One region of the Desulfohalovibrio reitneri genome, then DNA from elsewhere that is predicted to be linked to it. Evidence: predicted binding sites of a transcription regulator. Region 1 holds the regulator's gene; each other region holds the start of a gene.

Region 1 (3,873 bases):
GATCTGCGCAAGCGCTACGGCGCCAAGGAAGTGGTCCGCGGAGTGGACGTCTCCCTGGAGCAGGGGGAAATCGCAGGCATTCTCGGTCCCAACGGCGCGGGAAAGACCACCACTTTCTACATGCTGCTCGGTGTCATCAAGCCCAGCGGCGGCCATGTCTACCTGGACGATGAGGAAATCACCTCCTGGCCCCTGCACGAACGCGCCCGGGCCGGCATCAGCTACCTCCCCCAGGAAAGCTCGGTCTTCCGCAAGCTGACCGTGGGGGAGAACATGGACGTCATCCTGGAACACACCGACCTATCCAGGAGGGAGCGGGAGAAGCGGAAGCATTCCCTGCTCCAGGAGCTAGGCATTTCCAGGCTGGAGGATTCCAAAGCGTATCATCTGTCCGGAGGAGAGCGCCGCAGGCTGGAAATCGCAAGGGCGCTGATTCGCAGACCCAAGTTCATCCTGCTGGACGAACCGTTCGCCGGCATCGATCCCTTGGCGGTTGATGATATCAAGCTCATCATCCGTGCCCTGCGGGACAAGGGCATCGGCATCCTCATTTCGGACCACAATGTGCGCGAGACCCTCTCCATCTGCGACCGCGCCTCCATCGTCTTTGAAGGCACCATCATTCTGAATGGATCGCCGGAGGAAATCGCCGCCAATCCCAAGGCCAGAAAGGTGTATCTTGGGAGCGAGTTCTGTCTGTGAAAAATCGTGCCAACCGGGTAAAATATCGCGTCAATAAAGACTTGCTGTCGTTGCATCCCGCCCCGCTCTGTGGCATACAGCCCGAGTGCCGGACGAAGCGATTTTTTCGATTCTACCAACAGTGGAGCCTTCCGCTTCCCGCCTATCGGGCGGACGCCTCCCGTCAAGGGAATGAATGATTCATGGGCCTTGAACTGCGACAACAGCTCAAGCTGAGCCAACAGCTTGTCATGACGCCGCAACTGCAGCAGGCCATTAAACTGCTGCAACTCTCGCGGGTCGAACTGATGGAGCAGGTGCAGCAAGAGCTCATGGAAAACCCGTTCCTGGAGGAAGGATCAGAAGACCAGGGCGATGCCGAACAGCCGCAGGATTCGAGGACAGACGGCGAAAGTGAGGCGCTCATGCGCGACGCCGACTGGGAGAACTACCTCGGGGAGTTTTCCTCGTCGGCCCGGCAGTCCGGGGCCCGCGAGGCGGAGTCTCCCGAAGAGGGGCTCAGCTTCGAGGCCAGACTCACGGCCAAGCCTTCCCTGGAGGGACACCTGGCTTGGCAGATGCGGCTCTCGGATTTCGACGAGGAAGCCATGAACGTGGGAGAGCACGTCATCGGCAACCTCAATCCTTCCGGCTACCTCATGTCCAGCGTGGAAGACATCGCCGGTGAATCCGGCTCTTCTCCCGAAAAGGTGGAGTCGGTTATCCTGGCCATGCAGCGGTTCGATCCTGTAGGCGTGGCTTCAAGAGACCCCCGCGAGTGCCTGCTGGTGCAGATGGACGTGCTGGGCATGGACGACCCGGTGCTCCGCTCTCTGGTTTCCGACCATTTGGAGGATCTGGAGAAAAAGCGCTACAAGCCGCTGGCCCGCAAGTTCAAGCTCAGCCTGGACGAGCTCAAGGAATACCTCGACGTCATCCAGTCACTCGACCCCATGCCCGGGGCCAGTTTCGGAACGGGTGAGCCGCAGTACGTCAGCCCGGATGCCTACGTCTATAAATACGACGACGAGTTCGTTATCGTCCTCAACGAGGAAGGGTTGCCAAAGTTGACCCTCAACTCCCTTTACATGGACGGCATGGCCGCCGAGCGCGGCAAGAGCAAGGATTATTTTCAGGAGCGCATGCGCTCGGCGGTCTGGCTGATCAAGAGCCTTTATCAGCGCCAGCGCACCCTTTACAAGGTCATCGAGTCCATCGTCCGTTTCCAGCGTGATTTCTTCGAGGAAGGCGTGACGCATCTCAAGCCGCTTATTCTCAAGGACGTGGCCGACGACATCAACATGCATGAATCCACAGTCAGCCGGATTACCACCAACAAGTACGTGGCTACCCCCCACGGCACGTTCGAGCTGAAGTTCTTCTTCAATTCGGCGCTGGAGATGGAGGATGGCTCCCAGGTGGGTTCCGAATCGGTCAAGGCGCTCATCAAGCAACTCATCGACAAGGAAGACCCCAAGAAGCCGTTGTCCGACGAGAAGATCGCGGACATGCTCAAGGACAGGCTGCATGTGAACATCGCCCGTCGCACCGTGGCCAAGTACCGCACCGCCCTTGGGATATCCTCGTCAAGCAAGCGAAAGCAGATATTCTGAGTGGGAGATGAAATGAACATCGCCTTTAATTTCATGGACTTCGAGCCGTCCGACCACCTCAAGGAGTATGCCCACAAGCGCTTCGGCAAGCTGGAGAAGCTGCTCACCAACAGTGACGGCGCCGACGTGCAGGTCAATCTTTCCGTGCAGAAGAGGGTCAACCAGACTGCGGAGGTCGTCGTCAGCGACGACAACCTCTACATTTCGGCTTCGGAGCAGACCGCTGATATGTACTCCACCATTGATCTGGTGCTGGACAAGGTGCTCACCCAGATCAAGAAGCTCCGGGACAAGCAAAAGATGGTGCGCCGCCCGGCCAAGACCGAAGCGGGACCAGTGGACGTCGCTCCCGAGCCCGAGGAAGCGGAGCGGCGGATCGTGCGTGCCGATTCCTTCCAGCCCAAGCCGATGGACGAGGAAGAGGCGGCCATGCAGCTCGAGTCGCTGGATTACGATTTTCTGGTATTCAGAAACGCGGAGACTTCGAGGATAAATGTCATCTACCGGCGTCACGACGGGGACTTCGGACTGATTGATCCTGCCTCGACGTAGAGTGAGGAGCGAATGAAACTCGGCGACTATCTGCGACGCGATTACGTGCTCCCTAACCTGCAGGCGGGCAGCAAGGCGGAGGTGCTGAGCGAGTTGATTCAGCCTCTGGCCCAGGAGCAGCCCGAGGTGGACGCGGACAAGGCCCGGCGCGTACTCATGGAGCGTGAGAAGCTGGGGACCACCGGCATTGGCGGCGGCGTGGCCATACCCCACGGGAAGATCGACGAACTCGAGGATATCATTCTTGTGGCTGGGCGCAGCTCCCGGGGGGTTGAGTTCGACGCCCTGGACCAGCAGCCCTGCCATATCTTTTTCATGGTGCTTGCGCCGGAAAACGCAGCCGGGCAACACCTGCGCATTCTGGCCCACATATCACGGCTGCTCAAGGACGAGGACTTCCGGCGTTCCTTCCTTTCAGCGGAAGACGCCGGGGATTTGTGGGAGCTTCTGCACAACGCCTGAGCGGCGGTAGCGAGACGGCAATGGAGCACGGACCGGCCTTCCCCATCGTCATCCTCACGGGGCTTTCCGGAGCGGGAAAGTCCACGGCCCTGCGCGTGTTCGAGGACATGGGCTTCTTCTGCGTGGACGGCCTGCCCGTGGGCATGGTTCCCAAGCTGGCTTCTCTGTACAAGGGCCAGGACCACCGCAACACGCGTGGTCTCGCCCTCGGCATGGACATCCGCCAGCACGACTTTCTCGACGACTGGAACGCCGCGGCCGATGAGATCACCTCCCAAGGGCTGCGGACCCAGATCGTCTTTCTTGAGGCCGAGACCGGGGAACTGTTGCGGCGTTACCACGAGACGCGCAGGCCGCATCCGTTGGAGCAGGAGGACATGGGGCTGGAGCAGGCCCTGGCCGAGGAGCGCCGCATCCTGTCCCCCCTGCGCTCCCAGGCCAGCCTGGTCATAGACACCACCACCTATTCCATCCACGATCTGCGGCGTGCTCTGCAGGAGAAATGGGCCAACCTGGCGGAAAACGGCCAGGGGATGCGTGTCCATGTCATTTCATTCGGTTTCAA
Region 2 (3,873 bases), 570 kb from region 1:
GTCGCTGCTCTGCATGCTGGCCCTGCTGGCCTCCTTCAGGGTGTATCTGGACTCGTTCGGCCTCGGCGGGTCCACAGCCGAGCAGATGGTCTACCTGCTTGCCTGCGTCGCCCGCATGGCCGTTTTCTTCAAAAATTTCTCCAGCGACCTCGACGCCCTGTTCCGCACAGAGGAGTAGCTACTCCTTGACTGGAGCCGGGCCGCGCGGGGGGTATTCGATGGTGGAACGCGCGCCCAGGTCGGCGTGGCCCACAATCTCCACGTCCGTGTAGTAGAAGGCGCCGGTCTCGATGCCGGTTTCGTCCACGAAGTCGGCCATTTGCTTGATGGGTGCGGACGCCTCGCGCAGCGCCGGGCAGATTCCCCAGATGAAGGCCGCGGTCACGGCCAGGCTCAGCAGGAAGGAGAGCCAGCGTTTGAGCGGGGATGCGTTTTCCATGTCGTCCTCGTTGAAGTCGCCCTCGCGGGCGGACATAGTGTCCGCCCGCGAGGGGTATGTGGTGGGGAGGGTGTGTACCTAGATCTTGGCGGTGATGTCCGGGAAGACCAGGTAGAACATGATGTAGGCCATGAGCAGCGTGAAGCACAGGTTGAAGGACTGCCCGGTGGCGTACAGGATGAGGGGCTTGCCTCCCTTGAAGTAGTGCTTCAGCTCGCGGAAGTTGGTGGCCAGACCGATGGCGGCGAAGGACAGGCAGAAGAACCAGCCCCTGCAGATGCGGGTGAGGCCGCGCAGCACGCCCTGGTCGACCAGGGTGAAGCCCGCGTCGGTGCCCAGGGAGGTGTAGATCAGCGAGAAGACGATGGAGGCGGTGAGGAAGCCCAGCACGAACTTGGGGAAGCGGTGCCAGATTTCCATCCAGGAGACCTTCTGGCCTTCCTTGCACTCCACCTTGGTGCACCAGAAGATGGCCACGCCGAAGGCGGTCACGCCGATGAGCACGTTCTGGATCATCTTGATGGTGGCCGCCACGTACAGGGCCTTCTCGGACAGGAACGCGCCCGCGGCCGCCACCGCGCCGGTGGCGTCGATGGTGCCGCCCATCCAGGCGCCGCCAAGGATGTAGGGCATGCCCGTGGCCTTGATGATCATGGGCATGACGATCATCATGATAGAGGTGAAGATCAGGGAGAGGCCGATGGCCAGGGTCAGCTCCTCCTTCTTGGCGCGGCAGGCCGCGGCCGTGGCGATGGCCGCCGAGGTGCCGCAGACGCTCATGTCCGCCGAGACGACCATGTTCAGGGTCTTGGATGGCAGCTTGATGACCTTCTGGCCGAAGATGAAGGTGGAGATGAGCACGATGGGGGTGACCACCCAGGCCACGAAGATGCCGGGCACGCCGATGGCGATGACCTTGTTGAAGAGCACCTCGGCGCCGAGGAGCACCAGGCCGGTCTTGATGAAGAACTCCACCTCCAGGGCGGGCTTGACCCACTTGGGGGTGCCCACGGTGTTGGAGATGAGCATGCCGATGGCGATGGCCCAGGCGGCGTAGCCAATGCCGTACTGCTTCATGGTGGTCTGTGAGGACATCAGGTAGGCCACCACTGCCAGGCCGAAGACGAAGACGAAGCCCTTGATGAAGCCCTTGGCGTCCTTGCCCATGAAGCGGATGCCCACGGCGAAGAACAGGCCCATGACCACCATCAGCGCCAGCAGGGTGGGGATGAGGTTGTAGGCCGAGTGGGAGACCTTCTTCTTGGCGGAGGACACGGCGGCCTTGGCCTGCAGCCAGCTCTCGATCTGGTTCTGGGCCCGCTCGTTGAGGGCCTGGTCCTGGAAGTTGGCACCGGCAGCGGCCCGTTGCGCTTCAAGGGCGGCCTGCCTGGCCTCCATGGCCCGCTGCTGGGCCGCTTCGAACCTGGGCATGTTCTTCTGGTTCAGCGCCTCGGCCTGGGCCTCGGACATGATGAAGGCGTTGAGGGGGTTGGTGGTCCAGCCCTTGGGCTTGCCCAGGAAGGACTTGATGGACTTGCCGATGGGCGAGTTGCGGGCCTTGATCTTCTCCTTCTCCAGGGTGGCCTCGTAGTAGGCCACGGTCTTGAAGGGGGCGCGTTCGGCCTCTTGCTCCATGACCTGGTTTGCCTGGGCGAAGGTCTCCTGCATGCCCGCGGGTTGCATGTTCAGGTAGATGAACCCGCCCACGATGAGAAGGAAGAAACCGAGCCAGATGGCCCAGTAATCCTCCTTTTTCCAGAGGTCGGACAGTTTGCTGCCCGCCTCGTCAACGACAACGTCGTTCTTGGTTTCCTCAGACATCAGCCACATTCCTCCTTGGTGATTTTCGGGCTGCGCCCGCCTGGGGTCGCCCGCTGTTTCCCATTCGGGAAACCCCATAGGCAAGCCTCGTGCCAGTTTGGACAAGGAGTTAATATTCTGAAATATTTGTTTATACTTGTTGAGCGGCTCGCGGGTGTGCAAAGCTGGATTGGCAACTGGGCAAGTGGGGTTGGCAGTTTCAGACTCCGGCGATGATATTTCTTGTGGCCAGATTCGAGTCCGTGTACTTGGGGCTTTCCAGAATCAATCGTTTGGAGGGTGGTACCATGAAGTGGAGCAATCTTATTCTGTTGGCCGTGCTGGCGTTGGGGCTGGGCGCGTGCGGGCCGGCCACGCAGAATATTCCGGTGAGTAGCAATCCCGCGGGGGCCACGGTCTTCGCCGACGGCAAGGAGGTCTGCCAGACCCCGTGCGAGGTGACCCTGACCCGGACCCAGGCGCACGTGTTGACCCTGAAGCACGACGGCTATGAGCAGTCCGACGTGCGGATAAAGCAGGTCTACGACACCGCGGGCGTGGCCCGCGACGCCACGGCCGAGGGCCTTCAGGCCAGCGCCAACGGGGCCAACCCCGAGGGTGCGGTGGCCAACGCCCTGCTCAGCGCGGGCTATCAGGAAGGCAACGGCATGGCCTACGACCTGTCTCCCACTTCCGTGGTGGTGAAGATGACGCCCGTGGGCGGCGCGGCGTCCGGCGCCAAGAAGGTGGCCGAGGCGGACAACGTGAAAACCACCGAGCCGGCCACCATGACCAAGGAAATCGAGGACAACCCCGAGGATACCCTCAAGGACGTGGCCAAGGAGGCGGCCGCCGCCGGGCCCACCGTGGGCGGCGACAAGACCTGGAAGAAGAGCCACACCTCCAAGCACCACGAGGGCGACGGCTCCTACAGCGAAACCAAGACCTCCACCAGCGCCAGCGTGGGCGTGCACGTCAACCCGGTGGAAGCCGGGCTGGAGGCCGTGGACCTGCTGGAGAAAGCCGCGGGAGGCGACTCCGGCTCGGACTCCGAATCCGACTCGGATTCCGATTCCTCGGAATAACGGCCGCACCGCGCCGGACGGCGCGGAACATGAACGCGCAAAAGCCCCGCACGGCGAGCCGTGCGGGGCTTTTGCATTTCCGGCCGCAAGGTTTGCTAGGCGGGCACCGTGTCCAGCCGGGTCTGGAACTCTTCCATGGAAAAGGTGTGTTCCTGGGTGCCGGGCAACTCCACGCAGAAGGAGGCGCAGGCCGCGCCCAGGCGGCAGGCGTCGGGCAGGCCGCGCCCTTCGGCCAGCCCCTTGATCAAACCCGCGCGGAAGGCGTCGCCCGCGCCGGTGGGGTCGGCCACGCGGTCGGGCTTGGCCGCGCCAACGCGTTTCTCCCCGCCGTTTTCGCGCACCACGCAGCCCTCGCCGCCCAGGGTGGTGACAACCGCCGAGGTCAGCTCCAGCAGGCCGTCCACGCCCAGGCCGGTGGCCTTCATGATCATTTCCAGTTCGTAGTCGTTGGAGACCAGGGCGGCCGAGCCCTCGATGGCCGAGGCCAGCTGTTCGCCGGAAAGGGCGGGGATCTGCTGGCCGGGGTCGAAGAGGAAGGGGATTTTCAAT
Region 3 (3,873 bases), 340 kb from region 1:
CCCGCCCACGTGCAGGAATCCGGTGGGGCTGGGCGCGAAGCGGGTGACGATCTGGCTCATGGGTATCCTTTGGAGAGCAAAAAAAAGCGGGCCGGAAGGCCCGCCGCGTTCGAAAGCGGACCGCGCCCTACATGGGCACGGATTCGACTGCCTTCACCTCGGGCACGGCCTTGAGGATGATCTTCTCGATGCCGTTTTTGAGGGTGATCTGGGACATGGGGCACCCCTGGCAGGCGCCCTTGAGGCGCACCTTGACCACGTTGTCGTCTGTGATCTCAACCAGTTCGACGTCGCCGCCGTCGGCCCGCAGGCTGGGACGGACGGTTTCCAGTGCGGCTTCGACCTTCTCGCGCATGCCACGCTCCTTGGTTGCGGTTGGTGGTCAGGTAGCCCCTCCCCCCGGGCTTGTCAATCAAGCGGGCGGGAGTGGACGGGCCATCATACCCTCCACGCGCGCCGAGGCAAGCCCCGGCGGGACGCGCGCCCTTCGCCGTGCACATTTGTGCACCCGTTTGCACATGCTGGTGCAGCGCTTCGCACAACCCGGGCGGATGCGGCGGGTGCGCATTGGGTAAGTATTCGTTATGACTATTTTTTCATTTTTGGCACGGCTTCTGCCTCTCTCCTGGGCAATGGCGACGACGCGTTGCACATCAAGCAAGGAGAGAGACATGACCAAGCGTACATCCATTTTCATCACGGCGATTCTGGCCCTGGGCCTGCTGGCCGCCGTCCCGGCCATGGCCCGCAACCACGGCGGACCCGGCCACGGTTCCGGCTACGGACACGGCGGCCCGGGCTACGGCCACGCCCAGGGCTATGGCTGCGGAGGTCCCGGCTCCATGCGCGGCGGCCCCGGATACGGCGGCCCCGCCCTGACCACGGAGCAACAGAAGACTTTTGACCAGATCATTGACAAGCACCAGGAGAAGCTCTTCCAGCTGCGCCAGGACATCTGGGCCAAGCGCACCCAGCTCGACGCCCTGACCCGCTCCGGCCAGGCCGACCCGGGGAAGGTCGAGCAGCTGACCACTGAAATCTCCGATCTGCGCGGACAACTCTTCCAGGAGCGCCAAGCCATGCGGCGGGAACTGAACCAGAAGCTGGGCGATGTGGCCGCCAACAACAGCTATGGTCGTGGCTACCACCGTGGCCCCCATCACGGCATGATGGGGCACGGCATGGGCTACGGTCCCTGCATGACCTGGTAGGAGCTCCTGTCCACATACCCTCCATCCTCCTCATCCTTGAACCCCAAACCGGAGAGCCCGGCGGCCCAGGCCGCCGGGCTCTTCACGTTGGGGGGGGGTGCACCCGGATGCACAAGGCGTGCGGAGAATTGCACATCGCGTGCACATCACAGAAAATGCCCTCCTGTCTAAATACTTGAAATTATTAGGCTGTCGTCTTGGCACGCTCTCTGCTTTATGTATACTGAAACGCAAGGAAAGAAAGGAGAGAAAACAATGCAAGGCAAGACCATGCTTCTTCTGGCCGCAGCCCTCGTCATCGCCCTGGCGGCCATCCCCGCCCTGGCGCAGAACGGCGTCGGCTTCGGACAAAACAACGGCTACAACCAGGAACAAGCCTACAACGGCCGGAATACCGGGCAGTACAACCAGCGGTACCAGGGCAACGCGGCCATGAACGGCCAGCGCGGCCACTACCGGGGCCACATGAACCGGTATGACCAGGCCGGGAACTGGAACCATGGCCAGGGCATGCGCCAGGGCCGCGCCACGGGCTACGGCCACCGCCGAGGCGGAGGCTGCCCCGGCTGGAACTACTAGGCTACAGTCCGAACCTCCGGTTTCGGGGGGAAGTACAGGCGGCCCGGCGGAATATCCGCCGGGCCTTTTTTTGCCACCAGCAATGCGTACAATCCAGACCCTCGCATCCGCACCCTCCATCTGATAGAAATGGGGAGAGTCCGTATTGTCGGCGAAGCTGTGCGGGATGTTGCACAAGTCTGCGCGTCGATGGATGCGGAAAGTGCGGCAACTTTCCAATAATACAGGGGAAAGACGCCTTGGCACGTCGTCTGCTTATTTTTTTGTTGCAGCGGACGGCGAAACCATTTTCCCTTGAGGAGGACGACATGACCCGCAAGACGATGTTGTTGACCACCCTGGCGCTGGCCCTCGGTCTGCTGGCGGCCGTACCCGCCCAGGCGCAACGCTGGGGCGGAGGCGGCTACTACGGCGAGTGCCCGGGCTATTCCTACCAGGGGCAGCGGAACCTCAGCGACGAGCAGCGGCAACAGGCGCGGGAGATCATGGACAAACACCAGGACAGGATTTTCGCCACCCGCCAGGAATTGTGGGCCAAACGCACGCAGTTGGACCACCTCATGGCTTCCGGCCAGGGCGACCAGGCCAAGGTGGAGCAGCTGACCAAGGACATCGTGGAGCTGCAGACCCAACTGCGCCAGCAGCGCCGGGCCATGCGCGACGAATTGCGGAACGCCCTGGGGGATGCGGTCTACCTGGAGGGTTGTCCCGGCTGGAACGACGGATACGGCCGTGGCCGCATGGGGCCAGGGATGATGCGTGACGGCCGGGGCCGCCACATGGGGCCCGGGATGATGCACGACGGCCAGGGCCGCCACATGAGGCCGGGCATGATGCATGACGGCTACAACGGCCGCAGGGGCATGATGTACGATGAGTACAACGGCTACGACTCCCGGGGCCGCCAGGGCCGCATGAACGACTACTAGGCGGAAAGTATGCCGCGATGCGGGGCCCGGCGGACGGCCGCCGGGCCCCGCGCCTTGTCAGGCCCACGGCGGAACTGTATGGCGATGAGGCGGCCCGATTCTTTGCGCAGAGACAAAGCAATATGATCCATTTTTCCGTCTTTTCCACACATGTCCGCCTTCCCGGCAGGTTCCGGGCGGAGGCCTAGATGGAGTTCCGCCTCGACCGTGGCGGCCTGCCCACGTGGCTCGCCTGGGCGGCCATCGCCGCTGCCTGTCTGGCCGTGACCGCCGTGACCTGGGACGGAGTGCGGCGGCAGCGCCATCTCATGGAGGAACACCTGGAACTGGCCTCCGAAGTGGTGGCCAGAGGGGTGCGCGGGGGCCTGACCCGCCGTTTCATGGGACCAGGCATGATGGGGCACATGGGCCACATGGGGCGGAACCACATGCGGGAAGGGCGGGAGCGCCGCCCGCCGCCGGACGGGACCGAGGCGGCGGATCCCGATATCCTGGCCACTGCCGGCGCCTTCTTCCGCGAGGTGGCGGGCGAGTCGGACGTACGCTTCATGGCCCTGCTGGGGCGTGACGGACGGCAACTCGCCGTCCTGCGCGGAGAGGGGAGCGAGGCCGTGGACCTGCCGCCGGGAGCGGCGCGGGCCCTGGACGTCAGGGAACGCTGGTCCGGGTTCCTGCCTGGACAGGAAGTATACATGACCATCATACCAGGAGGGCGCGTCCTGTCCAACGTCTGCTCCATGGATCCCGGCATGGGCTGCGAGCCGGGCGGCCGGGAGCCGATCCACCTGGCCGTGGGGCTCGGGGCCGGGGAATTCATGGAGGGCTACCGGGGTGCGCGGCGCACCGCCTGGCTGACCACCGGTTTCACCGCCGGAGCGGGCGGACTGTTGATTTTCATGGGCGCGGCCTACGCCCGGCGGCGCGAGGCGGGGCGGCGGCTGGCCGCCCTGGAGCGCGTGCACCACGGCCTGCTGGACGCCATGCCCGACGGCCTGCTGCGGGTGGACGCTTCCGGCGACGTGACCGCGGCCAACGCGGCCGCCCGCGACATGCTGGGCGGCGAGGCCGTGGGGCGGCCACTGGCCGAGGTCATGCCCGGCGTGTCCCTCTGCCGGGGGGCCTCCCATATGGAGCTTTCCGGCCGCAGGCTGGAG
Region 4 (3,873 bases), 760 kb from region 1:
GCCGATGTCGATCTGCTCCACGGCCTCGCGCAGGCCCAGTCCCTTGCGGGCGGCGTCGGCGAAGTCATACAGATTGACGCAGACTAGGTCGAAGGGCTCGATGCCCAGTTCGGAAAGGGTCGAGAGGTGGTCCGGCTCGTCCTTGTCCGCCAGGACCCCGGCGTGGATATGGGGATGCAGCGTCTTGACGCGTCCGCCCATGATCTCGGGGAAGCCGGTCACCTCGGAAACGCCGGTGACGGGCAGGCCGCCTTCCTCCAGCATGCGCTTGGTGCCGCCGGTGGAAACCAGCGTCACCCCGGCGTCGGCCAGGTATTTGGCGAACTCGGGAAGTCCGGATTTGTCCGTAACGCTGAGAAGGGCGCGCCGAACAGGCAAAAAGTCCATGCACAGTCTCCTTTCTTGAGAGCGGAACTGTGCCGGATTTGCCCCGGCTTGGCAAGCCGGGCCCCTCTCCAGCGCCCGGTGCGCCCCGCCCCGGCCCGTTTCGGGCCGGGGGCGGAACGCCGGATGGGAGGGGAGTCTGTCGGACCGTTTTCGGCTACGCGGCTTCGCGCAGCTGGTCCAAAAGCTGTCTGGCGGCGTCGTTTTCCGGGTCGGCCTCGACGATGCGCTCCAGGTGCTGCCGCGCGTCGCCGTTCTCGCCCAGGCTCATCTTGCAGCCCGCCAGGGAGAAACGGATCTCGTGCTTGTGCGGGTCAAGCTCCAGATAGCTCTCCAGGTGCGGGATGACCTCGTTCAGCCGGTTCAGGGCGTGGCCGAGGCGGATGATGCCGTACAGGGCGATCATGTTCTCCGGGTTCTTCTCCAGGGCGGCGGCGAAGTGGCCGAAGGCCTCCTCCTCCATGCCCATCTCCGACTTGCACAGGGCCATGCCGGAGAGCGACTTGTCGTCGGTCTGGATGTCGGCGGCCTTTTCGTACAGGTGCAGCGCGGCGTCCAGATGGCCACGGTGCACGGCGATGGTGGCCAGTCCCAGATAGGGGTCGGGGTGCACGCCATTGGAGGACGCGGCCTTCTGGTAGTACTCCTCCGCCTTCTCCAGGTCGCCCATGAAGAGGTAGCACTCGCCCAGTTCCTTGTTGATCTCGTAGTCCAGGTGACTCATGACTCCCTCCGTCCGCGGGCCGTTCCCATAACAGCCCCTTGGGATCGTTTTGGGCCGCTGGCGGCCCGGATGGTTTTTCCCGGTTGGAGCCGGGCGCTGGGGAAGAAGCAACCATCATGCCAAACACCCCGGCGCCAAAATCGTCCAGCCGCATTCCGTTTTCGGACACGCACCGGCCCGACTTGAGGCCATCCCTTTGACGAGGTGGGCTCCCCCACCTCTTCCGAAACCCCTCCAAAACAATTTTTACCCTGCTATTCATGGCACTTGAGTGGCATGGAATGGCTCTTGCTTTATCCGCCGCGAATCCCGTGAAAGCCCCGCAGGGAGGCCCGGGACCAAGGAGAACGCCCCATGAAGCTTTTCACGCCCTACATGAACCTCATGCACAAGGCCATGGACCTGAGGCTGGAGCGTCAAAACCTCGTCATGGGCAACCTGGCCAACATCACCACCCCAGGCTACCAGCCCAGGGAGATCCATTTCGAGAAGGAGCTGCAGAACGCGCTCAACCAGGACGCCCAGGGAAGGATGACGCGCACCAACGGCGAACACATGCCCTCCAAGTTCGACCCCACCTCCTTCGACGCCGCGGTGGACAAGGGCTTCGACGTGCGCGTGACCCACGGCGAGGACCAAGTGGACCTGGATAAGGAGATGGCCACCATGCAGAAGAACGCCATGCAGTACAACACCCTGGCCACACTCATGAAAAAACATTTCGACGGCCTGACCAAAATCATCATGGACGGGAGCAAGTAAGCCATGGACTTCATGAGCGCACTGGACGTGGCCGCCTCGGGTCTTTCCGCCGAGCGCAGCTACCTGAACATCATTTCCATGAACCTGGCCAACATCAACACCACGCGCACGCCCGAGGGCACGCCCTACGTGCGCAAGTCCCTCAACTTCGAGAGCACCGACGTCTACTCACCCTTCTCCAAGGAGATGTGGGACGCCAACAACCGCGAGCTGCAGGGCGTCAAGGTTTCCGGCGTGGTGGAGGACCAGCGTCCCTTCAAGGAAGTCCACGACCCGGGCCACCCCGACGCCAACGAGGAGGGCTACGTGCTCTTCCCGGACATCAACGTGGTGGAGGAGATGGCCAACATGATCACGGCCATGCGGTCGTACGAGGCCAGCGCCGCCTCCATCGAGGCCGCCAAGCAGATGTACGGCAAGGCCGTGCTCATCGGACAGGGATAAGGAGGCATCGTCATGGCAGTAACCCCCATCGGCAACGCCGCGCTCAAGGCCTACCAGCAGGTGGCCCAGGACCGGCAGCAGAAGATGCAGCAGGTCCAGTCCCAGGTCCAGAAGACCGAGCAACAGCCCCGTTCCTTTTCCGAGACGGTCACGGACTCCCTCAAGGAAGTCAACGAGCAGCAGTTCAAGGGCGTGGACATGGTGGAGAACTTCGCCACAGGCAAGAACACCAACGTGCATGAAGTGATGATCAGCCTGCAGAAGGCCGGGGTGGCCATGAGCATGACCTCGGCCGTGCGCAACAAGGTCATGACCGCCTACAAGGAAATCATGCGCATGTCCCTGTAGGGGACGCGCGGTCACACCACCACGGTACGGGAGCTAGCAGATGTCCGCCGCCTTGAACAACACCTGGGAAAAGATAACCTCCTTCTGGGGGGGCCGGACCGCGGCCCAGCGCATCCTCATCGGCGGCCTGGCCGCCTCGGTGGTGCTGGCCTTCATCCTCATGGTCTACTGGCTGAACCAGCCCAACTACAAGGTCCTCTACAGCAAGCTCTCGCCGGAGGACGCCAACCGCGTGGTCGGCGTGCTGGAGGGCCAGAACGTCCCCCATAAGCTGGAGGACTCCGGCACCACCATCCTGGTCCCGGCGGACCAACTCTACGACATCCGCCTCAAGGTGGCCGGCGAGGGCGTGGTCCACGGGCAGGGCATGGGCTTCGAGCTGTTCGACAACGTGCAGATCGGCCAGACCGACTTCGTGCAGCGCATCAACTACCAGCGCGCCCTGCAGGGCGAGCTGTCCCGCACCATCACCGAATTCCCCGAGGTGGAGCGCGCCAGGGTGCATCTGGCCATTCCGGCCAAGAGCCTGTTCATCGAGGAGGAGGCCCCGCCCACCGCCTCGGTGGTGCTGCAGCTGGTCGAGGGCCAGGAGATCGAGGGCAAGCAGGTCCAGGCCATCGTCAACCTGGTGGCTTCCTCGGTGGAAGGGCTGGACAAGTCCAACATCACCATCGCCGACACCCGCGGCCAGGTGCTCTTCCAGCCGGACGCCGAGGATTCGGTCTCCGGCATGACCATGGCCCAGCTGGACTACAAGAAGCAGATCGCCCGCAGCCTGGAACAGCGCATCGAGCAGCTGCTCATGCCCATCGTGGGCGGCCCCGGCAAGGCCGTGGCCCGGGTAAACCCGAAGGTGGACTTCTCCCAGAAAACCATCACCAAGGAGCTGTACGACCCGGACAACACCGTGGTCCGCTCCGAGACCCGCTCCTCCGAGACCACCTCCGGCCAGGCCAACATGGAGGGCGGCGCGCCCGACGCGAACTTTCGCGGCGACGGCTTCACCGGCTCCCTGTCCTCCCGCGAGTCCGAGCGGGAGAGCCGCACCACGAACTTCGAGATCAACAAGGAAGAGCAGCAGATCGTGGCCCCGGTGGGCGAGTTGCAGCGCCTCTCCGTGGCGGTTATCGTGGACGGGAAATACGAGAAGCAAACGACGGAGGATGGCTCCACCGAGTCGGTCTACGTGCCCCGCTCCGAAGAGGAGATGC

What was found. The regulator sigma-54, encoded in region 1, starts transcription at its own class of promoters, with help from an activator protein. The targets are predictions, from matches to a motif close to CTGGCACGGNNNNTGCTT.
Region 2: N911_RS0101730 (YeiH family protein) is a predicted target of sigma-54. The motif match lies at 2,339-2,356, and genes of this name have one in related genera.
Region 3: N911_RS18600 (Spy/CpxP family protein refolding chaperone) is a predicted target of sigma-54. The motif match lies at 2,030-2,047, and genes of this name have one in related genera.
Region 4: flgB (flagellar basal body rod protein FlgB) is a predicted target of sigma-54. The motif match lies at 1,385-1,402, and genes of this name have one in related genera.

What each region holds. Positions count from the first base shown of each region.
Region 1 covers NZ_JOMJ01000003.1:868,436-872,308, forward strand. The annotation lists gene lptB (LPS export ABC transporter ATP-binding protein) at 1-702, shown strand, start outside; gene rpoN (RNA polymerase factor sigma-54) at 885-2,294, shown strand; gene hpf (ribosome hibernation-promoting factor, HPF/YfiA family) at 2,307-2,846, shown strand; gene N911_RS0104680 (PTS sugar transporter subunit IIA) at 2,859-3,308, shown strand; gene rapZ (RNase adapter RapZ) at 3,329-3,873, shown strand, end outside.
Region 2 covers NZ_JOMJ01000003.1:300,526-304,398, forward strand. The annotation lists gene N911_RS0101720 (hypothetical protein) at 1-178, shown strand, start outside; gene N911_RS0101725 (hypothetical protein) at 179-475, opposite strand; gene N911_RS0101730 (YeiH family protein) at 518-2,260, opposite strand; gene N911_RS17295 (PEGA domain-containing protein) at 2,548-3,324, shown strand; gene N911_RS0101740 (carbohydrate kinase family protein) at 3,420-3,873, opposite strand, start outside.
Region 3 covers NZ_JOMJ01000003.1:1,213,227-1,217,099, reverse strand. The annotation lists gene gltX (glutamate--tRNA ligase) at 1-60, opposite strand, end outside; gene N911_RS0106395 (NifU family protein) at 128-355, opposite strand; gene N911_RS17395 (periplasmic heavy metal sensor) at 672-1,211, shown strand; gene N911_RS0106385 (hypothetical protein) at 1,467-1,790, shown strand; gene N911_RS18600 (Spy/CpxP family protein refolding chaperone) at 2,099-2,719, shown strand; gene N911_RS0106370 (two-component system sensor histidine kinase NtrB) at 2,908-3,873, shown strand, end outside.
Region 4 covers NZ_JOMJ01000003.1:105,366-109,238, reverse strand. The annotation lists gene N911_RS0100795 (IMP cyclohydrolase) at 1-387, opposite strand, end outside; gene N911_RS0100790 (tetratricopeptide repeat protein) at 542-1,108, opposite strand; gene flgB (flagellar basal body rod protein FlgB) at 1,463-1,870, shown strand; gene flgC (flagellar basal body rod protein FlgC) at 1,874-2,314, shown strand; gene fliE (flagellar hook-basal body complex protein FliE) at 2,327-2,662, shown strand; gene fliF (flagellar basal-body MS-ring/collar protein FliF) at 2,703-3,873, shown strand, end outside.